Regions from separate parts of the Streptomyces sp. NPDC090499 genome, predicted to be linked through region 1. Evidence: riboswitches for the same ligand, from Rfam matches in the RefSeq annotation. Region 1 holds a riboswitch; each other region holds the start of a gene.
What was found. Region 1 has a riboswitch for cyclic di-AMP ahead of ACIQVL_RS40070 (M23 family metallopeptidase). Riboswitches for the same ligand answer to the same signal wherever they lie in the genome.
Positions count from the first base shown of each region.

Region 2: another riboswitch for cyclic di-AMP. It lies ahead of ACIQVL_RS13665 (NlpC/P60 family protein); the one in region 1 lies ahead of ACIQVL_RS40070 (M23 family metallopeptidase).
Region 3: another riboswitch for cyclic di-AMP. It lies ahead of ACIQVL_RS19735 (C40 family peptidase); the one in region 1 lies ahead of ACIQVL_RS40070 (M23 family metallopeptidase).
Region 4: another riboswitch for cyclic di-AMP. It lies ahead of ACIQVL_RS14650 (transglycosylase SLT domain-containing protein); the one in region 1 lies ahead of ACIQVL_RS40070 (M23 family metallopeptidase).

Region 1 covers NZ_JBIVXP010000017.1:33,277-37,619, forward strand. Annotated here, with positions in the region: gene ACIQVL_RS40055 (GNAT family N-acetyltransferase) at 1-368, opposite strand, end outside; gene ACIQVL_RS40060 (HPr family phosphocarrier protein) at 545-826, shown strand; gene ACIQVL_RS40065 (GntR family transcriptional regulator) at 1,078-1,773, opposite strand; gene ACIQVL_RS40070 (M23 family metallopeptidase) at 2,140-2,895, opposite strand; cyclic di-AMP (ydaO/yuaA leader) riboswitch at 2,908-3,071, opposite strand; gene ACIQVL_RS40075 (M16 family metallopeptidase) at 3,262-4,343, opposite strand, start outside.
Region 2 covers NZ_JBIVXP010000003.1:365,344-369,686, forward strand. Annotated here, with positions in the region: gene pcrA (DNA helicase PcrA) at 1-1,510, opposite strand, end outside; cyclic di-AMP (ydaO/yuaA leader) riboswitch at 1,823-1,998, shown strand; gene ACIQVL_RS13665 (NlpC/P60 family protein) at 2,006-3,178, shown strand; gene ACIQVL_RS13670 (tellurite resistance/C4-dicarboxylate transporter family protein) at 3,413-4,343, shown strand, end outside.
Region 3 covers NZ_JBIVXP010000005.1:96,984-101,326, reverse strand. Annotated here, with positions in the region: gene ACIQVL_RS19745 (ATP-dependent Clp protease proteolytic subunit) at 2-637, shown strand; gene ACIQVL_RS19740 (hypothetical protein) at 645-953, shown strand; cyclic di-AMP (ydaO/yuaA leader) riboswitch at 1,315-1,499, shown strand; gene ACIQVL_RS19735 (C40 family peptidase) at 1,503-1,976, shown strand; gene ACIQVL_RS19730 (ATP-binding protein) at 2,014-2,472, opposite strand; gene ACIQVL_RS19725 (helix-turn-helix domain-containing protein) at 2,685-3,545, shown strand; gene ACIQVL_RS19720 (DUF397 domain-containing protein) at 3,555-3,782, shown strand; gene ACIQVL_RS19715 (8-amino-7-oxononanoate synthase) at 3,893-4,343, opposite strand, start outside.
Region 4 covers NZ_JBIVXP010000003.1:581,225-585,567, reverse strand. Annotated here, with positions in the region: gene ACIQVL_RS14660 (ATP-grasp domain-containing protein) at 1-913, shown strand, start outside; gene ACIQVL_RS14655 (HAD family hydrolase) at 1,345-2,151, shown strand; gene ACIQVL_RS14650 (transglycosylase SLT domain-containing protein) at 2,165-2,653, opposite strand; cyclic di-AMP (ydaO/yuaA leader) riboswitch at 2,659-2,855, opposite strand; gene ACIQVL_RS14645 (polyprenyl synthetase family protein) at 4,145-4,343, shown strand, end outside.

The DNA of each region.
Region 1 (4,343 bases):
TCCTGGACGAGGAAGGCGACCTCGGCCTCGTCGGCGGGCGCGGAGGCGGACGTCCCGTCCGGGCCAATGCGGTCATAGCGTACGGTTGCGATGAACTCGCCGCCGATGGTGGCTGCGAGTCCCACCCTGTCCACAAAGTCGTGGTGCGTGAAGCGGTGGACGTCCTTGGCGGAGAGCCTGGGGTAGGGCGCGAAGAAGCGGTAGTACTTCGACTCGTCCGAGACCTGCTCGTAGAAGCTGACCAGGCGCTCGGCGTCATCGACGGTGATGGGCCGGACGCGCGCGGTACCCCCGTCGCGCAGCACCACGTCAGCCTCCCAGTGGGACGGGTACTCGTGCCGGTCCTGCGGGTCCGCCGGGGTCTGCATGGGCCCCAGAGTACGGCTCGCGTCCGACAACGGCGCGAGGCAGTCTGTGGAGGACGGACGTCGGACCGAGGCCGCGGTCCGACGGCACACCGGCAGGGGCACACGCCCCCTCCGGGCATGCTTCACGGTATGGGAAACTGGTCTAGACAACCCTGAACACCGAAGGGCAGCATCACATGGCTGAGCGCCGCGTCAACGTCGGCTGGGCCGAGGGCCTCCACGCCCGCCCCGCTTCCATCTTCGTCCGGGCCGCCACGGCCGCAGGTATCCCGGTGACGATCGCCAAGGCCGACGGCAACCCCGTCAACGCGGCCTCCATGCTGGCTGTCCTGGGGCTGGGCGCCCAGGGCGGCGAGGAGATCGTCCTCGCCTCCGACGCCGAGGGCGCGGACGCCGCTCTCGACCGCCTGGCCAAGCTGGTCGCCGAGGGTCTCGAAGAGCTCCCCGAGACCGTCTGAGCGACCTGCACCCGCACGTCCGGGGCCGCGCCACTCCCCAGGGGGTCGGCGCGGTCCCGCCGTTTCACCACCGCCCGTACCGGACCGCACCCGGCTTTACGACGCCCCGCCCCGGAGTTTACGGAGACCCCCGCACCCGGCTTTGGTGCGGGCACACGAAACGAGCGCGACCGTGAATTCCCGGCGCGCGTGAATTCGGGCAGCGGAAATACGCCCCGCCGAATAACACCTCTTTGTATACGGCGCGCGTGTTAATGCCGCAGGCCCGACATGTTTACGGGATGTTGCGAAGTCCTCACACCGTTCGCCCGTTCGGAGGCGCCGGGAAATCGCAGCCGGTGGGAGAGCGTCGAGCGCTCGGTGTGCATCGCCGTGATCGCCCGGGCCCGGTCGCCGTCCCCCCGCGCCACCGCGTCCACGATGGCGCCGTGCTCCGTCCAGGACTCCACGGGGTTGGCGGGCGTCTCCACGGTGTACATCCAGGCGATCTTGTGGCGCAGCTGGGTGAGCGTCGAGGTCAGGGCGTGGCTTCCGGAAGCCTGCGCGAGGGTCTCGTGGAACCAGCCGCCCAGGGAGCGCAGATCCTCGCTGTTGCCCCGCCGGGCCCGCTCCTGCCCCAGCCTGACCAGTCCGCGCAGCACCTTGAGGTGGGCCTCGGTGCGGCGCTGGGCGGCCCGGGAGGCGCCGAGCGGCTCCAGGAGCATGCGCATCTCCAGCAGGTCGGCGGCCTCCTGCTCGGTCGGTTCGGCCACGCACGCGCCCGCGTGCCGGCGCGTCACCACGAAGCCCTCCGCCTCCAGGGTGCGCAGGGCCTCACGGACGGGGACGCGCGAGACCCCGTAACGACGGGCCAGGAGTTCCTCGGTGAGGCGGCTGCCGCGCTCGTAGACACCCGCGACGATGTCGTCCCGGATCGCCGTGCATACCGAGTGCGCCGGAATACGCATGTCCGACCTCCGCCTTAATCCCCGGGAAACGCCGCCGAGTGGCGTCCGTTCCGTGACTCTATTGCAATGAGCCGGAATTTCCGAAGGGGGGCCGGAATCCAGGGATATATTTTGGACAGTGACGGCACGAAAACGACGAAAGCCCCGGCGCGCGGGCCGGGGCTTCGGAAGATCTCACGAGTGGGTGTCGCGCGGTGGTCGGGTGCGGGTGCCTCGTGGCCGGTCGCGCAGTTCCCCGCGCCCCTTTCAGGGGCGTCGGCGCAGCGCCCCTTCAGGGGCGCGGGGAACTGCGCGGGCAACCCCGACGCTCCCGCACCGGACCACCGAGGCCGCGTCGGCCCCGGTGCGGCAGCCGTCCGGCTCTCGTCAGACGTCCACGCCGTGCTTGCGGAGATAGGCGACCGGGTCGACGTCGGAGCCGTACTCGGCGGTCGTACGGGCCTCGAAGTGGAGGTGCGGACCGGTCGTGTTGCCGGTCGCGCCGGAGAGGCCGATCTGCTGGCCCGGGGTGACCTGCTGCCCCACCGAGACGCCGATCGACGAGAGGTGGCCGTACTGGGTGTACATGCCGTCGGCCATCTTGATGACGATCTCGTTGCCGTACGCCCCGCCCCAGCCGGTGGAGACGACCGTGCCGGTGCCGACCGCGTGCACGACCGTGCCGCTGGCGGCGTGGAAGTCGATGCCGGTGTGGGCGCCGGAGGACCACAGGGAGCCGCCGGTCTTGTAGCCGGTGGACACGTAGGAGTCGCTGATCGGCGCGACGAAGGTGTTGAGGCGCTTGCGCTCGGCCTCGCGGGCGGCGCGCACCTCGGCCGCGCGCTCCTTCTTGGCCTGCTCCGCGGCCTTCTTGCGGGCGGCCTCCTCGGCAGCCTTGCGCTCGGCGACCGCCTTCTGGGCGGCGGCCTGGGCGTCGATCTGCTCGGCGACGGAGTCGCTGATCGTGATGACCGGGGTGAGGCCGGTCTGCTCCACGGAGTTCTCGGCGGCGAGCGCCGGGGCGGCGGAGACGGTGCCGATGACACCGGTGGTGGTGAGGGCCGCGATGCCGGCGGCCTGCGCGGTGGTGCGCTTCACCCGGCCGGGACGACGGTGCTTCCCGGAGGCGCACATGAACGCCATGTAGAGGCTGGTCCTTTCCTTCCCTCTCGCCTACCGGGTTAGCTGACGGGTTCGGAGCAGGAAGGTCTCCTACGGACCCCCTCGCGACACGCGCGGGCGCCCGATTCACCCCAGGGACTGCGTGGGTCCCCGGCTCCCCTGGCTCGCGCCGTACGGGGACTCGGCGATGGCTGTCCGGTGCCGCGGACGCGGCGCGATGCCTGACGGACAGCCCGGAAGAACCTACGAGGGCCCGCCTTCAATGCTCAAACGGATCACTGCTTTTGTCGCGTATCCCACAGGGCAGACAGGCAACCTCCGCCCCAATTCGGACATTCCAGAGCCCTGGTGGCCGGGTGGCCACCAGGGCTCCGCACGCGCGTGCCGCTACTCGGCGGCGACGACCGTGACTTCGCCGATCCCGAGCGCCTCCACGGGCTCCTTGATCTGCGCCGCGTCCCCGACGAGGACGGTCACCAGGCGGTCCACCGGGAAGGCGTTCACGACCGCCGCGGTGGCCTCCACGGTGCCGGTGGCGGCCAGTTGCCGGTACAGCGTGGCCTGGAAGTCGTCGGGCAGGTACTGCTCGACCTGGTCGGCCAGGGTGCCCGCGACGGCCGCCGCCGTCTCGTACTTGAGCGGCGCCACCCCGACGAGGTTCTGCACGGCCACGTCGCGCTCGGCGTCCGTGAGGCCCTCGGCGGCGAGCGTGCGCAGCACCGTCCACAGGTCCGACAGGGCCGGGCCGGTGTTCGGGGTGTCCACGGAGCCGCTGATGGCGAGCATCGAGGCGCCGCTGCCGTCGGGGGCGGACCGCAGGACCTGCCCGAAGGAACGGACGCCGTAGGTGTAGCCCTTCTCCTCGCGCAGGACGCGGTCCAGGCGGGAGGTGAGCGTGCCGCCCAGGCAGTAGGTGCCGAGCACCTGGGCGGGCCAGACGCGGTCATGCCGGTCGGGGCCGACGCGGCCGATGAGCAGCTGGGTCTGGACCGCGCCGGGGCGGTCCACGATGACGACCCGGCCGGTGTCGTCGGCGGACACCGCCGGGACCGGGCGGGGCTGCGCGGTGGAGCCGTGCCAGGCGCCCAGGGTCTCGCCGAGCAGCTCGTCCAGGTCGATGCCGGTCAGGTCGCCGACGACGACCGCGGTGGCCGTGCCGGGGCGGACGTGCCGGTCGTAGAAGGCCCGGACGGCGGCCGCGTCGATCTTCTCGACGGTGTCCTCGGTGCCCTGGCGCGGCCGGGACATCCGGGCGGCCGACGGGAACAGCTGCTTGTAGAGCTCCTTGGCGGCCCGGCGGCTGGGGTTGGCCAGCTCGTGCGGGATCTCGTCGAGGCGGTTGCGGACCAGCCGCTCGACCTCGCTCTCGGCGAACGCGGGGGCCCGCAGGGCGTCGGAGAGCAGCCCGAGGCCCTTGGCGAGCCGGGAGGCCGGGACCTCCAGGCTGACGCGGACACCGGGGTGGTCGG
Region 2 (4,343 bases), on a different contig from region 1:
CGCGGTCGCCGATGCCGCGCTTGGGGACGTTGAGGATGCGCCGGAGCGGCACGGAGTCCTCCGGGTTGGCCAGCACCCGCAGGTACGCCAGGACGTCCCGGACCTCCTTGCGCTCGTAGAAGCGGACGCCGCCGACCACCTTGTAGGGCAGGCCGACCCGGATGAAGATCTCCTCGAAGACACGGGACTGCGCGTTGGTGCGGTAGAAGACGGCGACATCGCCCGCCTTCGCCTCGCCCGCGTCCGTCAGACGGTCTATCTCCTCGGCGACGAACTGCGCCTCGTCGTGCTCGGTGTCGGCGACGTAGCCGGTGATCTGCGCGCCCGCGCCCGCATTGGTCCACAGGTTCTTCGGGCGGCGGGACTCGTTGCGCTCGATGACCGCGTTGGCGGCGGAGAGGATCGTCTGCGTGGAGCGGTAGTTCTGCTCCAGGAGGATCGTCGTCGCGTTCGGGTAGTCCTCCTCGAACTGGAGGATGTTGCGGATCGTGGCGCCCCGGAAGGCGTAGATCGACTGGTCGGCGTCACCCACGACGCAGAGTTCGGCGGGGGGCAGGTCGTGCTCGCCGGGCGGGGTGTCGGTGCCGTCGGCGCGGACACCGGTGCCGACCAGTTCGCGCACGAGGGCGTACTGGGCGTGGTTGGTGTCCTGGTACTCGTCGACCAGGACGTGCCGGAAGCGGCGGCGGTAGTGCTCGGCGACGTCCGGGAAGGCGCGCAGCAGGTTGACCGTCGTCATGATCAGGTCGTCGAAGTCGAGGGCGTTCGCCTCGCGCAGCCGCGACTGGTAGAGGGCGTAGGCCTGGGCGAGGGTCTTCTCGAAGCCGTCGCTGGCGCGGGCGGCGAAGTCCTCCTCGTCGACCAGCTCGTTCTTGAGGTTGCTCACCTGGGCGCTGAACGACTTCGGCGGGAACCGCTTGGGGTCGAGGTCCAGGTCGCGGCAGACCAGGGCCATCAGGCGCTTGGAGTCGGCGGCGTCGTAGATCGAGAAGGAGGAGGTGAAGCCGAGCTTCTTGCTCTCCCGGCGCAGGATCCGCACGCAGGCGCTGTGGAAGGTCATCACCCACATCGCGTTCGCCCGCGGGCCGACGAGGTGCTCGACGCGCTCCTTCATCTCGCCCGCGGCCTTGTTGGTGAAGGTGATCGCGAGGATCTGGCCCGGGTGCACCTGGCGTGCGCCGAGCAGATGGGCGATGCGGTGGGTGAGCACACGCGTCTTGCCGGAACCGGCGCCGGCCACGATGAGCAGCGGTGAGCCGGCGTGCACGACGGCTGCCCGCTGGTTGTCGTTCAGCCCCTCCAGGAGCGCGGCCGTGTCCAGGGCCGGGCGGGCTGCGCCGTCGCGGTAGTAGGTGTCCCGGTCCGGGGGCACGTCGAACTTCCCGCCGAACAGATCGTCCGGAACCGGCTCCGGAGCGTGCTCGTCCTCGGGCGGCGGCGGAGGTTCCTCGTCATGGCCGCGGGGGGCCTGGAGGCTCGCCAGGAAGCTGTCGTCAAAGAGGCTGCTCATCGCTCTCCGAGTCTAGGGCGCCCCACCGACAACCGGCCGCCGCCCCGAAAACTCGCCCCGGTGACCGAACAGATCCACTCCGTCACGGCAGGTCGACGCGCGTCCCGCAGCCGCGAACACTCACCTCGAACCTTCCGACACCACCAGGCAAGTCGCCCATAACGTTCCGAATCGCCCCACCCAGATACGCCGCAACGCCAAGGTCACGAAAATGTATCGGGCATATCGCACATCAAACTTCACAGGGACCACACGAGTTGGCTAGCGTGCCGGGCAGGCCGTACGACCCCCACCGGCGAACATCGCCGGGCCGCACGGCCTCCGCCGAGTCCGGAGTGCCGCCGCGCACCCGGAGCCGGGGACCCACACCGACCTTGGGGTGAATCGGTCCCGACTCCCCACCGGGGGAACGGACCGTAGGGCAACCCTTCCGAACCACCCGCCCGAACCCGACAGCTAACTCGGTAGGCGGAACATTGGAAGGAGTCGCCCCCGTTGGCGTCGCACCGCAAGTCCCGGCCGTCAGGAACACGCGCGGCAGGCATACGCACCCCCGCCCTGGCCACCGCCGCCCTCACGTCCATGGCCCTGTTCTCCCAGACGGCCGAGGCCGCGCCCTCCGACGACGGCAAGCCGAGCCTGGAGGAGGTCGAGAAGAAGGTCGACTCCCTGTACCGGCAGGCGGAGTCGGCGACCGAGAAGTACAACGCGGCCAAGGAGCGGACCGGCAAGCAGCGCAAGCAGGTCGACACCCTGCTCGACGACGTCGCCCGGCGCACCGACCGGCTCAACAAGGCGCGTGAGGAACTGGGTTCGTTCGCGGCGGCCCAGTACCGGACCGGGGCGAGCGTCCCCGACACGGCGACCTTCCTGCTCGCGGACAGTCCCCAGGACTACTTCGACCAGGACCAGTTGATGAGCCGCCTGACCTCGCGCCAGAAGGGCGCGGTCGACGACTACGTCACCGAGCAGTCCGCGACCATGAAGAAGCGGCAGGAGGCCTCCCAGAGCCTCGAGACGCTCACCGAGACGCAGGACGACCTCAAGACCGCCAAGACCACCGTGCAGACGAAGCTGGCCTCCGCGCGGGAGCTGCTGTCCCAGCTGACGGCCGCGGAGAAGGCCCGGCTGGCGGCGATCGAGAAGCAGCAGCAGGAGGCGGCGGACCGCAAGGCGGCGGAGCTGGCGAAGCAGCAGGCCGCGGCGGCCGAACAGGCGGCGTCGTCGTCCTCTGCGTCGAGCGGCTCCTCTTCCGGCTCGGGCTCCTCTTCCGGCTCCAGTTCCGGCTCCGGCTCGGACTCCGCCTACGCCACGAAGGCAGCCAAGGCGATCGCCTTCGCCCGCGCACAGATCGGCAAGCCGTACGTCTGGGGCGCCACCGGCCCCGGCTCCTACGACTGCTCCGGGCTCTCCCAGGCCGCCTGGAAGGCCGCGGGCGTCTCCCTGCCCCGCACCACCTACGACCAGGTGAACGCCGGCACCACCGTCTCCCTGGCCGACGCCGAGCCCGGCGACCTGGTCTTCTTCTACGACGACGTCAGCCACGTCGGCATCTACATCGGCAACGGCATGATGATCCACGCCCCCAAGCCCGGCGCCTACGTCCGCGAGGAGTCGATCTACTACGGCGGCGAGTCGATCATCCACAGCGTGGTGCGCCCGGCCTGACCCCGCGGGGCGCCCGTCACCTCTCGGGCGCCCCCACCCGCTTCCCTCCGCCGGCCCGCACACACCACGGCGCCCGCCCGCCGTCACGCAACCCCGGCCTCCTGCCGAAGCCCCCTGGCACTCCTGTCCGCCGCGACCGTACGTTCGCGCGTCCGGCGCGGTTTTCGGGCCGCACGCGCGCGTGCCCCGCCCGCACCGCGGCCGGCTCTCCCTAGCATCAGGGACATATCCGGCATGTCACCTCTCCGCGCCTGGTGGGCGCAGCGTCCGCCCGCGGCCGGGGCCGCCGTGATGGCCACCGGCATCATGTCGGTGGGGCTGCACCTGGTCGGCGCGGAGACCGTGTCCAGGGTGGCGCTGGCGGTGGCCGGCGCGATGTGGGTGGCGCTGGCCGCGGACTTCGTCGTACGGCTGGTGCGCGATCGCCGGCAGTGGGCGGAACAGGCGCGAACGCCGGGCGCGCTCACCGCGGTGGCGGCGACGGCGGTGCTGGGGACACGGTTCTCGGCGCTCGGGTGGCAGACCCTCGCCGAGGCCCTGCTGGCGCTGTCGGCGGTGCTGTGGCCACCGCTGCTGGTCCTCGTCGTACGGCACTGGAGGCCGAGGATGCCCGGCGCGGTGTTCCTGGCCTGCGTGGCCACGCAGGGGCCAGCCGTGCTGGGCGCGACGCTGGCGGCGGCCCTGACCACGGCATGGCTCGCGCACCTCTCGCTGGTCCTGTTCTGGCTGGGGCTGGCGATGTACGGGCTCGCGGTGCCCCGGTTCGAGTGGCGGCAGATCACCCGGGGGCCCGGTGACCAGTGGGTGGCGGGCGGCGCGCTCGCGATCTCGGCGCTGGCCGGGGCGGGACTGCTGGCCGCCGACAGTGCGCGGCTGTACCTCTGGAACGACGACGACCGGGGCGTCCTGCGCACGGTGACGGTGGCGCTGCTGGTCCTGGACCTGGCCTGGTACGTCGTCCTGCTGGCCGCGGAGGTGGCACGGCCCCGGCTCCGTTACGACGTGCGCCGCTGGGCGACGGTGTTCCCCATGGGGATGACGGCGACGGCGACGCTGTCGGTCGCGGCCGCCGTCGGCGGCGCCTGGCTGAGGTGGCCGGGGCGGGTGCTGGTGTGGGTGACGGTGGCGGCCTGGCTGGCGGTGGCGGCCGGTGCGGCGGCGAGCG
Region 3 (4,343 bases), on a different contig from region 1:
CATGACCCGACCGTCCGCCCGCTATGTCCTGCCCGAGTTCACGGAACGCACGGCCGCGGGGCAGCGCACCCTCGATCCGTACTCGAAGCTGCTGGAGGAGCGGATCGTCTTCCTCGGCACGCCCGTCGACGAGGTGTCGGCCAACGACGTGATGGCGCAGTTGATGTACCTGGAGTACACGGCTCCGGAGCGGGACATCTCCCTGTACATCAACTCCCCGGGCGGCTCCTACAGCGCGATGGCCGCGGTCTACGACACGGTCCAGTACATGAGCTGCGACGTGGAGACGGTCTGCCTCGGGCAGGCCGGGGCGTCGGCCGCGGTCCTGCTGGCGGCCGGCACACCGGGCAAGCGGTCCGTGCTGCCCGGCGCGCGCATTGTGCTCCAGCAGCCGTCGCTGCCGGAACCGGTACAGGGCCAGCCGAGTGATCTGGCCATCCAGGCGGCGGAGTTGGACCGGGTCCGGGCGATGATCGAGGAGATGCTCGTCCGGCACACCGGGCGTACCGCCGAACAGGTGCACCAGGACCTGGAGCGGGACCTGGTCCTGGACGCGCCGCAGGCGCTGGCGTACGGGCTGGTGGACCGGGTGGTGCCCACCCGCCGGTCCCTGCCCGGCCTGCCGGACGCGGGGTGAGCGGCCGATGCTGCCACCGGAGCTTCCGCCGCTGCCGGCGCTGACCCGCGCCGAGGGCGAGCTGATCGACCGTTATCTGGACGTGGTGGATCTGCTGGGCCGGATCAATCCGGCGCGGAACGAGGACACCTACCGCGGGCTGCGCGCCGCGCAGGCGCTGGTGCGCGCGGCGTCCGAGCTGCGTGACGCGCTCGCCCTGATGCATCTGCGGGGCGAGACGGAGCTTCACGGGGACACGCTGGCACGTGCGTTGCGGGTGCTCGACGGCGAGCGCCGGACCGCTCGCGTCGCGCTCCCGCCCGACTGCGTAGGTTGACACCCGCCGGACTCCGGTCCGGCCCGTCGACGGCGCGGGCGGGCCGGAGCCGAAACGACCCAAAGGGGTTACCGCCGTTCGGCGGAGCGTGGCGTGGTTTTACCCGACCGCGGAAGCCGCTCAGGTTGCCTGCGCGGGGGTGCCCGCGGGCGGCTTCCGCGCAGGTCCGGGGCTACGCAGGGCAGTTGACGGAGAATCGAACAGAAGGCTGTCCACCCGAACGGGTGGGTGGTGAGTAACCCCACAAATCCCCGATTCCGTTGGGATTTTCGGACACGCGTGAGTGAAGATCCCTGTCTGACGACAAGCCCCCGCCACAGCGGCGGGGCGGTCCGGGCGGACGCCGAGTCCTGCCGCCGCCCGGATTGACCCGTCGACAGAAGTGCATCGGCAGGAGTGGAGGACCCAAGCACGACGGGTCGCCGGCACGGTCACGCCATGACCGGGCCGAGCAGCCCTTGGGGTGAAGCCGTGGTGACACGGCCGGGCAACTTCGCCAGCCCGAATCCGACAGGTCATCCTTCACAGGCGGCTGACGAAGGGTTGCGCATGACTGCGCTCAATCGTGTTCCGTCGCTGATGGCCCGGGCCGGTACGGCCTCGGCGCTGACCATCGCCGCCGTGGGCGGCTCGATCGTGATACCGGGTGTCGCCTCCGACGCCTCGGCCGCCACGATGGCGACGAAGGCACTTCAGGTCGCCGCCTCGAAGAAGGGCTCGCCCTACAGGTGGGGCGCCACCGGACCGAACAGGTTCGACTGCTCCGGGCTGACGCTGTACTCGTTCAAGAAGGCGGGCAAGAAGCTGCCTCGTACGGCTGCCCAGCAGTACAACAAGACCCGTCACATCTCGGCCGGCAACCGCAAGGCCGGGGACCTGGTCTTCTTCCACTCGGGGTCCAGCGTGTACCACGTCGGCATCTATGCCGGGAAGGGAAAGATCTGGCACGCCCCGAAGACCGGGGACGTGGTCAGGCTCCAGAAGATCTGGACGCGCAGCGTCTGGTACGGCCGGGTCAGCTGACCCGTTCCCACGACGGCCGGCCGGCAGGGGCTCGGGGCTACGGCTCCTGCTGGCCGGCCGCCGTGACGGTGCCCGCCGGGACCGTCCAGGGCAGTTCGATGGAGACGGTCTTGCCGCCCTCCCGGGTGGGGCGCACCCGGAGCTTGCCGCCGCACTCGGCGGTCAGCCAGCGGATGATGACCATGCCGCGTCCGTTGTCCTGCTGGACCGCGGCGGGGAGTCTCTTCGGGAAGCGCGGATGACTGTCCGTGACGCCGATGCACAGCTGCTCGTCCCGGTCGAGCACGAGGTCCACCGTGAAGGTGGGTGACTGCCCGAAGGTGTGCTGCACGGCGTTGGTGGCGAGTTCGGAGACGATGAGGCGGACGGTGTCCGCGGTCTCCGTCTCCCGTGGCAGCCCCCACTCCGCGAGGGTGTCCAGCACGTAGGAGCGGGCGGCGGAGACCGAGGCGGGATCGCTCGGCAGAGTGACGGATGCTTCCAGGTGGTCTGCCATGGCGACGTCGTCCCTTTCCTCGGGACCGGAGTCCGACACGGAGCGGATGGTTCGAGTACGGTCCCGGACTGGTGCTTCTTCGCCAGACTGCCATTACCGGGCCGGTCACGGGGAGCGATCCACCAAGATATGCATATATCTGTCGCTCGAAGCGGTGAACTCTGCGACCTCAGACCGTATTTGGGCGGCTCGGAAGGAGTAAGGAGTAGCCCATGCAGAACGGTCCCGCGGTACGCCGCCGGAAACTGGGCGCCGAACTGCGCACACTGCGCACCGGCGCCGGCCTCACGAGCGGTGAGGCCGCCCGTCTGGTGGGCTGGCATCAGTCGAAAGTGAGCCGGATCGAGACCGGCGCCAGCGGTGTGAAACCGGCCGATGTGCGGTTACTTCTGGACGCCTACGGCGTGGTCGAGGGGCAACTGCGCGAGTTGCTGCTGGTGTTGGCGGGGTCGGAGGACACGGCGGGCCGGCATCACTGGTGGCACGCCTATCGTGGGGTCCTGCCGCCCGCCTACCGGGACTTCATCAGCCTGGAGTCACAGGCCCGCGCGATGCGCACGCTGGAGACCCTGGTCGTACCGGGGCTGCTGCAGACCCCCGAGTACGCACGCGCGGTGACCCGGGCGGCCATGGACGGGCACGCCGACGACTCCCTGGACACCCTGGTGGAGGTACGCCTGGCCAGGCAGGACGTGCTGCGCAACGATCCGCCGCTGGAGCTGAGCGCGGTCCTGGACGAGGCGGTGCTGCGCCGGGAGGTGGGCGGTCCCGGTGTGATGGCACGGCAGCTGGAGCGGCTGATGGAGGCGGCCCGGCTGCCGCAGGTACGGCTCCAGGTGCTGCCGTTCGCGGCCGGAGCGCATATCGGCATCACCGGACCTTTCGTAATCTTCTCATTTCCGAGCACTTCTGATCTGGACGTGGTTGTTATCGACCAGTTGACGAGTAGCCTCTACCTGGAGCGGAAAGAAGACCTGCAGGCCTACACGGAGGCCTTCGACACGCTCCGGATCCACGCCCTTTCGCCCGAGGACTCGTTGGATTACATCGCCGCAATAGCTGACGGCGCGTAAGGAGGCACCATGACTGCACTGCCTCGGAACGTACCTTCAAGTGCTGATCTGCACGGACTGCGGTGGCTGCGCAGCAGCTACAGCACCGGAGCGAACAACTGCGTGGAGACGGCACGGCCGCGCTCCGGCCCGTCGGCCGGACTGCTCGCCGTGCGCGACTCCAAGGCTCCGGCCGGACCCGCACTGCTCTTCTCCCCCGAGAGCTGGGCGGGTTTCACGGCGGCACTCGCCGGCTGATCAGCCCCCGAAGAGTCTGATCAGACACGAACGAAATCGATCAGACTCGCACCCATCCGTTCCCGACTCCGTATCCGCTCGCGAGCCAGGCCCGGCCGTGTCACGCCGACTCATGGTCGTGTCTTGCCGATCACACGTACAGCGCGTTCGATCTCGGCCCCGGAGAGGTCCGCACGGGCGGTCAGCCTGAGCCGCGAGATGCCGTCCGGCACCGACGGCGGACGGAAACAGCCCACGGCCAGGCCTGCCGTACGGCAGTCGGCCGCCCACCGCACGGCCTGCTCCGGGGACGGGGCTCGCACGGAGACCACCGCGGCGTCCGGACGTACCGCTTCCAGACCCGCGGCGGTCAGCCGTGCGTGCAGTTCCGCGGCCACCTCGCGGGCCCGCTCCGCACGCGCGGGCTCGCGGCGCAGCAGCCGCAGCGCCGCCAGCGCCGCGCCCGCCGCGGCGGGGGCCAGGCCGGTGTCGAAGATGAAGGTCCGGGCCGCGTTCACCAGGTGGTCGATCACCCGGGCCGGGCCCAGCACCACCCCGCCCTGGCTGCCCAGCGATTTCGAC
Region 4 (4,343 bases), on a different contig from region 1:
CTTCCTCTTCCCGCGCGTGGACCCGGAACTGCCCCGCCGGCTGGCGAGCAAGCAGGGCCTGCACGAACTGTGCGTGGAACACGGCATCCCGAGCCCCGCGGCCGCCTTCCCCGACTCGTACGACGAGATCGCCGACTTCGCGGAGAAGGCCCGCTTCCCGATCGTCGCCAAGAACCGTGAGGCATTCGTCCGGCGCAAGCAGCCTGCCGTCAACGGGACGACGCGGATCGCCACCCGCGAGGGACTGCTCGCCCTCGCCCGTGACTGGGGCACCCATCCGGGTGTCATCCTCCAGGAGTACCTCCCGAGGGAGGAGGCCGAGGACTGGATCGTGCACGCCTACTTCGACGCCGACTCCACACCGCGCGCTCTGTTCACAGGAGTCAAGGTCCGCTCCTGGCCGCCGCACGCCGGCATGACCGCGAACGCGTACGTCGTCGACAACCCGGAACTCGCCGACCTCGCCGCGCGTTTCATCAAGCAGATCGGCTTCACCGGCATCATCGATCTCGACCTGCGCTTCGACCGGCGCGACGGGCAGTACAAGCTGCTCGACTTCAATCCGCGGATGGGTGCCCAGTTCCGGCTCTTCGAGAGCGAGTCGGGGGTGGACGTCGTCCGTGCCATGCATCTGGACCTGACCGGCCGCCGTGTGCCGGAGGGGGAACAGCGCGCCGGCCACCGTTACGTGGTGGAGAACATCGACCTGCCCGCCCTCCTCGCCTACCGCCGCAGCGGCTACACGACGCCGCACGCGCCGAAGCGGCCGAGCGGGACCGAGCTCGCCTGGCTGGCGGGTGACGACCCGCTGCCGTTCGTCACCATGCTCGCCCGCTTCGTGCGTCCGGGCGCGAAGCACCTCTACCAGCTGTGGCGCACCAACCGCCGCGGCTCCCGCAACGCCACGAAGTAGGGCCACGGCGCCGGTCCACGCCTGGCACCACGAGGGGCCGGACCGCCATCCGGTCCCGAGGGCCACGCCTCCTCCCCGGGCTGAACCTGTCGAACACCACCACCGGAGGCGGCCGCCCGAGGATCCTCTCGACCCGGCCGCCGCCGTGCGGATCCCGGACCGGCTGTATGCCCGCGTCGGCGCAGCGCAGCCCCGACAGCCCGTGCCTGGCGTCCGGTTCGACGGCCTCGCCGTCCCCGTCGAACCGGATTCCGAGCCGCCGGACCTCCCCGACGTGCAGCGCATCGCCGCCGGGTCTCGCGGCAGTTGCCGAGCGTCTCGGAAAACGCAACGCCCGTCACTGACAACAGCCCCATCACGGAGGCGGCGGGCGCCACTTGAGGCCGAAACGCACGTGAGTCCCGCAGCCGTACTGTCCGTATTCTCTGATCATGGTCGCACCCTCCCCGTACTCACTGATCGCCACCGACCTGGACGGCACGCTGCTGCGCGGCGACGACACCCTCTCGGAACGGTCCCTGGCCGCGCTCGGGCGGGCTCGCCGGGCCGGAGCCCAGCACCTCGTGGTGACCGGCCGTCCCGCCCCGAGAGTGCGGCCGCTCCTCGACGACCTCGGCTGCGCGGGGCTCGCGGTCTGCGGCCAGGGCGCGCAGGTGTACGACGCCGGAGCGGACCGGCTGCTGTGGTCGGTCACCCTGGACCGGGAGCTGGCGGAGACGGCACTCGGCAAGATCGAGGCCGAGGTCGGCCAGGTGTACGCGGCGGTCGACCAGGACGGTGTGGACGGGCTCACGCTCATCGAGCCGGGCTATCTGATGCCCCATCCCACACTGCCCGCGCTGCGCGTCGCCCGGCGCGACGACCTGTGGTGCGCGCCCATCAGCAAGGTGCTGCTGCGCCACCACACCCTGTCCGACGACGAACTGGCCACGACCGCCCGCTCGGTCGTCGGATCGCTGGCTACGGTCACGATGTCGGGGCCGGGCACCGTCGAACTGCAGCCGTGCGGCGTGACCAAGGCGACCGGGCTCGCGCTGGCCGCCGACCGGCTGGGGCTGAGCCCCGGGCGGGCCATCGCCTTCGGCGACATGCCCAACGACATCCCGATGTTCGAGTGGGCGGCCCACGGGGTGGCGATGGCCAACGCCCACCCCGAACTCAGGGCGATGGCGGACGAGATCACCACGTCGAACGAGGACGACGGCATCGCCGTCGTCCTCGAAAGACTCTTCGACTGAAGCGGGACGTCGATCAGTACGCGCCGTGCACGTTGTCGATCGAGCCGTACCGCGCGGCGGCGTAGTTGCAGGCGGCGGTGATGTTCGCGACCGGGTCGTAGACGTCGAACGACGTGCCGTCCACGTGGTACGTCTTGAACGTCGGGTCGATCACCTGGAGCAGGCCCTTGGAGGGGATGCCGGCGGCCGCGTTGGAGTCCCAGAGGTTGATGGCCTGCGGGTTGCCGGAGGACTCCCGCATCACGTTGCGGTAGATGCCGTTGTAGGTGCCCGGGATCTTCTTCTCCGCCATGATCGCGAGCGACTCGCGGATCCAGCCGTCGAGGTTGTTCGGGTACCCGGCGAGGGTCGTCGAGGCCGTCGTGGTGGTGGAGGAGGCGGCGGACGCGGTCGTCGCCCCGATGAGCGGGAGGGCGAGGACGGCGGCGCCGGTGCCGACGACGGCGAGTCGGCGGACGATGTCGTTACGGCGGGGACGGCGGTGCTGAGCGGCTGCAGGCATGGCGAGGTTCCTCTCCGTCGCCTGCGAGGTGAGCTGTCGGGTTCGGGCCCGGGGAGTGCCCGGCCGCACCGCCCGAAGGCGATACGACTTCACCCCTAGCCGTTCCGGAACGACGTCTGTTCTCTGACGTCGGTCGCCCGGTCCGGCGACTTACCTGGGTCCCCCGCTCCTGCCATGCGAATGAACTCGTCGATGGGTCACTACGGGCGGCGGCAGGATTCGGCGTCCGCCCGGCGAGCCGGAACGTATGCGAGAGCACATGTCCGAAACAAGAGCCTGATTCACACAACATGCCGATTGACCTTGATCTGCGCCGCATGAGGCGCTTGATCCTTTGCGGTTGCCAACCCTCAACTGGCCCACAGGGAAAGGGGAGAGAGGGTCGCCTAACAGCCTTTGCCGTGTCCGGGTCCACGTGACCTACTTCACGAATACGCAATGGCGGCAAATCGGGCATGTGGGACTAGTGGAATCCGCCTTTTTCCTGGTTCGGCGGAATACCGCCAGGCTCGTATTCGTTTGAATTGCACTCGCCGATGTCCTTATATGGATGATTAGAGAGATTAGTCCGAATTGATGGCCTCTGGGGCTGCTGGCCGATGCGGGTCGGGCGAGGAGGGTGGGTGCGTGCCGCTGGCCGGGCTCAACGGCGCAGGTGAGGCGGCCGGTTGGTGGGTCCGGGCGCGGAGAGTGCGTCGAGGGTCGATGTGCGGGCGCGTGATTCTCGTCACGTCGGGGAGGGTGCCGGGGGGCGGGGATCGCCGGTGGGTGTGTCCATCGTGAGGACGGAACCTCCCCTGTGGTGCCAGTCGTTGACATGGCGGCGGCCCGAGTGGGAACCCGGGCGTGTGTTGTCCCTGCGGGCCGGCAGAGGTGCTGCGGGCACCGTGTGCGGATAGGGATGCCGTTCCGTCGGCCGACGGGGTGACGGTCAGGGGGAGCACGCATCCAGGAGTCGCAGGCCGAAGGGTGCATGCCGAGCGGCGCAGACCGAGGGGTGCGGGTCGGCGGAATGCGGAGGTCGTCGTGCGAGGTCCCGTGGAGGAAGGGTGTATGGATGGATACGGGATGCCGCCGTTCGTGCATCGGGTGCCCCTGTCCGCTCGGGCGGACGGAGGAGAGTGCGCCCGGACGGGTGGCGACGTCGGCCGGGGCGAGCGGGGCCGTTTCCGGGCGGCGGCCGTGCGGAGGGCCCGCCGCCGGACGGGCCCGGGATGCCGTCCCGGATCCGGACCCGGTGCGGTGACCGGTGCGGGACACGACCAGTGCCTCGGTTCGGGACAACTGACCGCACTTCCTGTTAAGTCAGTGGATGTCAGGTCATATCAGCTGATCAAAAACATAACGGTCGTGATCCGATAGCGCCCGGGGTGTAACCGTGGGCGCTATCGGTGATCGAAACCTGACCGGATACGCTGACTTGAGTGATGGCAGCGACCTATCGACAAACCGCGTAATCGCCAGTAGACACCAGCAGACAGGAGACCCCTCGTGACCGTCGTCGGGCCGTTCGGGCTGAGCGTGCGGGACCAGGCTCTGGAAGCCGATGTCCAGGCCGGATTGACGGCTGTCGAGGAAGGCTTGCTAGACGCCACCAAGAGCGAGGTCCCGTTCATCACGGAGGCCGCGCAGCACCTCGTACGGGCCGGGGGCAAGCGGTTCCGTCCGCTGCTGGTGATGCTCGCCGCGC